DNA from 2 places in the Halobacillus sp. HZG1 genome. Region 1 is predicted to be linked to the other one. Evidence: riboswitches for the same ligand, from Rfam matches in the RefSeq annotation. Region 1 holds a riboswitch; the other holds the start of a gene.
What was found. A riboswitch is a leader RNA that binds a small molecule or an ion and turns the genes downstream of it on or off. The one in region 1 is predicted to bind S-adenosylmethionine.
Positions count from the first base shown of each region.

Region 1 (3,136 bases):
TTGTCCTCGATTTGGAACGGCTTTTGTTTATATTGATAGGAGAGAGTAGAGATCAATACTTTCGGTTTCACCTGACCAATGCGGTCGACGATTCCTTTCGTCCCAAAGTCAGGGGAGCAGGAGGTCCATGTCGCCCCTAATGAAGTGGTTGCAAGCAAGGCCACTAATCCCTGGATATCGTTCTTCGTGACCCCGGCGACACAATCGCCTTTTTGAACACCTAATTGTTTTAAACCTTCCTGGGCTTTGGCAACGGATTGTTTTAGCTCCTGTAAATGAATGCTTCGTTGAACACCTTCTTCATTTGCTTCATAGGCAACCACTCGATCAAGAGAACCCCTTAGCATGTTTTCAGCGAAGTTCAATCGTGCTTCCGGAAACCATGTACTATCTGGCATCGAAGGGCCAGGGACAAAAACACGGTCGCCTTTATTTCCGATAATTCCGGCGTAATCCCAAACGGCTGACCAAAATTCAGCGAGGTGAGAAACGGACCAGCGGTGGAACCGTTCATATGGAAAAAGCGGTTGGCCGGTAGATTCAGCAAAAGCTTTGATATGTGATTGTTCTATTCTTCCGCTCGATGGCTCCCATAGATAAGGAGAACGCTGAGCTGTGATTGATGTATTCATTGGAATTGTCTCCTTTCGAGTTATGTATGAGGCACTTCAATCAATAGGGCCATGCCCTGTCCGCCACCGCCACAAAGGGACGCGATGCCTTTTCCACCGCCGCGCCGTTTCAGTTCATGGGCAAGGGTCAAAACAAGCCGGAATCCTGTGCCGCCTAGTGGGTGACCAAGAGCGATCGCTCCACCGTTCACATTGACCCGGTCATAATCAATGCCAAGATCCCGGCAGCTGGCAATCACGACACTGGCAAAAGCCTCGTTGATTTCAAACAGATCGATATCGTCAGTCGTCAATTGGTGTCTATCTAATAGTTCCTGGATCGCTTGCGATGGTTTCGTTTGCAAGCTCGGATCTGGTCCGGAAATCTCTGACCAGTCGATGATTTCCGCCAACGGATTCTGCCCGAGTGATTCAGCTTTCTCTTTCGTGGTAACGATCCCAACGCTCGCCCCATCCGTCATCTGCGACGCATTGCCTGCCGTAATTGTGCCTTCGTTGGAAAAAGCCGGTGAGAGGTTCAATAACTTCTCGGCTGTTGTACCTTTGCGGATACCTTCATCTTCTTCAAGCAAACCTGAAAAAGGAGCGACTTCAGGTTGGAACCACCCTTTTTCTTGAGCATTCGCTGCTCGTTGCTGGGAAAGGGCGGCGTATTCATCCTGCTCCTCTCGACTAATTTCGAAGGAGCGGTTTTTCTCATCGGTAAGAGCTCCCATCGATACATCCGTTAAGGCGCACCACAAACCGTCGTTCAGTAAGGTGTCTTTGAGGATGCTATGGCCGAGTCCTGAAGAAGCACGTACAGGAGCAGTATGAGGAGCGTTCGTCATCGAGTCGAAGCCACCGACGATGTATAATTCTCCTTCGTTCAATTGCAGTCTTCGGGAGGCATCTGCGATCGTAGCGATCCCGCCTAAACAGACATTGTTCAATGTGATGGCAGGTGTATTGATCTCCACCCCCGCCTTATAAGCGACTTGCCTAGCAGGATTTTGGCCGCCCCCAGCCTGGATGACTTGGGCAAGCAGCGCGCCATCTGCCTGTTTGGCTATGGGATTTCTCTTAATTAGAGCGTTTAATGCGTGCGATCCAAGTTCTGCTGCGGATTTCTTTTTCAAAGCCCCTTTCCATTTTCCGAACGGGGTACGAATGCCATCTAAAAGTACAGTACTCATCTATGTAGCCACTCCTTTTTGTAAAATAGAAAGAGCCCTCTTCACAAAAAATAAGAAGAGGGCTCTTGGCTCTTCTTATCTTCCAGGATCATCTCCTGCAGGAATTAGCACCTTTTCAAGCGGTTGCTTGATGGTTGCCGGGCGTCAACGGGCCAGTCCCTCTGCCTCTCTGGATAAGAAATTGGTATTCAGTTGGAAATTATAAAACCTCTCTATCAGTGATAGAGAGGCTAGAGATTATGTAAATCTCTTATCTTCCTGAGCGTTCACTCAGTAGGATTTGGCACCATGCTATATAAATAGCGGTTGCCGGGTTTCACAGGGCCAGTCCCTCCACCTCTCTGGATAAGATGTTCTTTCGTTATTTGGTTAAGTGCCATGTTAGCAAGGGAAAGGATAAGTGTCAATGCATTTTATAGAAAAGTGTGAAAATTTATTATATTTGGGGTTCTGTTTTAGTAAGTGATTAACCAATCTATGAGGAACTTTTGGAGTTTTTCAGGATCATCCATAGAAAAACACCATCAAGTCATGATTGACTACTTGGTGGTGTTTGATCTGTTCTTAATTAATGATCTGTTTTTGGAGTTTTGTAAGGCTGCTCATGGAAGAGTAGTAGACTCCTATTCAAATAGCTCCAGAATCTCATCCTCCACATTTTCACTGACAGCTGCCGTGCCACCAAAAATAGTGAAGTAGAAGGTTTCGTTCTTAACAAAATAATCCTTCACTTCAGGCGAAAGGTAATTGGATGGAGTTAACAATAACGGTTCACCATACGTATAAGTGGCTCCTGCAAGAGCGTCTGCAAAGTCCGCTCCAGTCGCGATATTCACAAACGTCGGTTCCAGTTCGAAATGCTCAGCGATAGCAATCGATGTGCTGTATCTGTTCTTCCCTGAAATTCGCTCAGGATCAGGAAGTTGAGAGAAAACCTTTTGATCGACAACCCCGGAACCTCCTACAACATAGGTGAAGTCGTAATCGTTGATGGCCTGCTTCGTAGCTTCCGGAAGTTTACTTTTTTCTGTCAAAAGGATCGGCATCATGTTGCTTGCCGCTACAGGTGCAATGGAAAGGGCATCAGGGAAGTTTCTTCCGTATGCGACCACGGCTCCATCACTAGGTGGAAGCACTTCAGCAATAGCTGTTGCGGTTTCGTACCGGTCAGATCCTGAAATTCTTTCGACATCCAATCCTAATTTCACAAGGGAGTTTTCGACGTCTTTGGAAATGGCACCTGTGCCACCAAGGATCGTGACATGTTTGGCACCTAACACATCAATCGTCGATTTTGTAATTTGCGAAAGAGCGTTTTTCCTGGTCAAA
Region 1 covers NZ_JAYLVQ010000061.1:169,678-172,813, reverse strand. The annotation lists gene VKA52_RS09970 (acetoacetate--CoA ligase) at 1-632, opposite strand, end outside; gene VKA52_RS09965 (acetyl-CoA C-acyltransferase) at 653-1,807, opposite strand; SAM riboswitch class I at 1,880-1,987, opposite strand; SAM riboswitch class I at 2,055-2,159, opposite strand; gene VKA52_RS09960 (cell wall-binding repeat-containing protein) at 2,431-3,136, opposite strand, start outside.

Region 2 (3,136 bases), on a different contig from region 1:
AAGAAGCGGATGACTTCGTCGGCATGGATATGGCCCGGAAGTTCCTACAGATGGGCTACACACGCTCGCGGCGATACGCGAATTATAAAGGAGGGAAAAAATATGACAAAAACGGAGAAGTGAATGATCGCGACATTGACAACGAGAAAGCAGAATCCGCAAGAATTTTCGAGGAAAAATGGGTGCTGGCCCGTGAAGATGAGGATTATCTAAAGAAAAAGAAAGCCCACCAAAAGGAACACGGATAATATATTGACAATTTCGACTATTGAACGTAGGATAACATTAACCCGAGTAAACAAATCGGATTAATAAAATGGAGGGGTGTACGCGTGAAAACATACCCACTTCTGATTAACCTGCTGTTCATGGTCATCTCCTGGTCCATCGGAGTTTACTTCCTATCTGTCATTTACACTCCAACGATCATCATCCCCCTCTTCAATGACTTTATCTGGATTCGCGACTACAAAGGACTCCTCGGCTTGACGGCTATTTTTACTGTCATGACTATTCCCTTGGTGGCCATCCTTTATAAAAAACGCGGACAAATGAAGAGAAAGACAACATGGTACGGCATGAATGCCATCACTCACCTGCTCTGGATCGGTACGCTTGCTCTACAAGTCAAAACAGTTCTCTACAACTTAGGAATCTGTCATTAATTGACAGGATTCCCATCTCCTCTGTCGAACCATTGAGGTAGAGGAGGAATACATATGGATTTTCAAACCTTTTATGAAGAGTACAAACGAAGAGCAAGCCAACAAGATTTAGATTACTTGAAAAAAGTGACATCACAAGCCCTCGTTGCAAGAGAGATCCGTCATGGGGAAAGAGTGGATTACTCGTATGAAGAGTCGATGGAGGGATGGCATCAAGCCTTCGAACATTTCAAGGACCAGGATATGTACTGGATTTACACCGACCATTCCGTGACCATGCTTAATGAAAACATCCAGCTTGCCGCCTTCTGGATTTCCATCCGGTTAAACGGAGAACTCCTGCCAACATCCAACCTCTTTTTTGATACATTCGAAAAACAGGGTGACGAATGGCTGCTCGTCCGCAGCTATATCGAATCCGGCGTGCAAAACCCACCCATCTAAGCCTCCTCTTTTAGAAGGAGGCTTTTTTCTCATCCCAAAAAAGTTTTCGGAAAAATTTCTTGTCAGCATATTGTCAAAACTTTCTGAGTAGTGTAGAGTATTCAGCAATTAGAAAAAATTACAATTGAATCTCTTATCATGAGAGGCAGAGGGATTGGCCCGACGAAGCCTCAGCAACCCCTGGTTTTACCAGGAAGGTGCTAACTCCAACAAGTTGTTTTATCCAACTTGAAAGATAAGAAGAAGAACCGTACCCACAAAAGTCTTCTTCTTCAAGAAGGCTTTTTTTATTTCCCTTTTTAGATTTTATCAAGGCGTTGGATATTGAACCATTAACTAATAAAGGATGTGTTGTTATGTGTCCGCATACGGATACGAAATTCGTTCAGACCGGGAACCAGCGGGATGAACCTACGGGGGCGATTAACCCTCCTGTATATTTTTCCACCCCCTTCCGCCACCCCGGTTTAGGAGAGTCGACAGGTTTTGATTACACGCGAACCGGCAATCCTACCCGTCAAACTCTGGAGTCTTCCATCACTGATATCGAAGGTGGGGATGCAGGATTTGCGTTCAGCTCCGGGATGGCTGCGATTCAAACCGCCCTCTCCCTTTTTAAAAAAGGCGATGAAATCATCGTTTCCGAAGATTTATATGGAGGGACGTTCCGCTTATTTGAACACATGGAAGAGCGTTACGACCTTCGCTTTCATTATTGTGACAGCAGCAACCTTGAACGCATCCATACCTACATCAATGAACGAACGAAAGCCATTTATGTGGAAACACCGACAAATCCGCTGATGCATACGGCTGACATCAAGCAGATTTCAACAGTCACGAAAGCCCACAATCTTCTCCTGCTTGTTGATAACACCCTTTATACACCGGTGTTACAGCAGCCGATAGCAGAAGGGGCCGATGTCGTCATCCATAGTGCTACGAAATATTTGGCGGGTCATAATGACGTACTGGCCGGAATCCTTGTAAGTAAAGGAAAAGTCGTAAGCGAGAAGCTCGCTTTTCATCAGAATACATCTGGAGCTGTCCTCTCTCCTTTCGATTCATGGCTTGTGATGCGCGGGATGAAGACGCTCCCCCTTCGGATGCGCCAGCATGAAGCAAATGCGAAATCCGTGCTTGCCTTCCTGGAGGACCACCCGAATGTCACAGATATCTTCTACCCTGGAAAAGGCGGGATGTTATCATTCAGACTTCAATCCGAAGAATGGATCGACCCCTTTCTAAGAAACTTAAACTTGATTAGTTTTGCCGAAAGTCTCGGTGGTGTAGAGAGCTTTATCACCTACCCTGCGACCCAGACCCACGCTGATATTCCAGAAGAAACCCGGATCAGTTACGGGGTTTGTAACCGCCTGCTCCGTTTCTCTGTCGGTGTCGAACATATCGATGACTTGATTCAAGATCTTCACTATTCCCTTGCCCAATTACCAAAGGAGGAACCGATCCGATGAATGATCATTCTTTGCAAACCCGATTGTTGCACAGCGATTATAAATTCGATCCGCACAACGGAGCGGTCAGTGTCCCGATTCAGCAGGCATCTACCTTCCATCAGCAGGATTTCGACAATCCCGGAATCTATGATTACAGCCGATCCGGCAATCCGACCCGAAAAGCACTGGAAGACACCATTGCGGGACTGGAGAGTGGAAGTCACGGCTTTGCTTTCGCCTCTGGAATGGCTGCGATTTCTACGGCCTTCATGCTTTTATCGAAAGGTGACCATGTCGTCATCACACAGGATGTGTATGGGGGAACTTTTCGTATGATCCGCGATGTTCTCGTAAGATTTGGAATCGATCATACATTTGTGGATATGACGGACCTCCATGAAGTAGCAACGGCCATTCAGTCAAACACCAAACTTTTGTATATAGAAACACCTTCCAATCCCACGCTTGAAATCACAGATATTCGTGCCGTCGCAAAATTAGCAAAAGCGAATGATTGTTGGACATTCGTCGATAACACGTTCATGACTCCCGCTCTGCAGCGCCCACTTG
Region 2 covers NZ_JAYLVQ010000021.1:18,521-21,656, reverse strand. The annotation lists gene VKA52_RS02185 (DUF4385 domain-containing protein) at 1-248, shown strand, start outside; gene VKA52_RS02180 (hypothetical protein) at 333-665, shown strand; gene VKA52_RS02175 (flavoprotein) at 720-1,109, shown strand; SAM riboswitch class I at 1,240-1,351, shown strand; gene VKA52_RS02170 (methionine biosynthesis PLP-dependent protein) at 1,466-2,584, shown strand; gene metC (cystathionine beta-lyase) at 2,581-3,136, shown strand, end outside.
Region 2: linked by a shared signal. The riboswitch ahead of VKA52_RS02170 (methionine biosynthesis PLP-dependent protein) and the one ahead of VKA52_RS09965 (acetyl-CoA C-acyltransferase) in region 1 are both predicted to bind S-adenosylmethionine.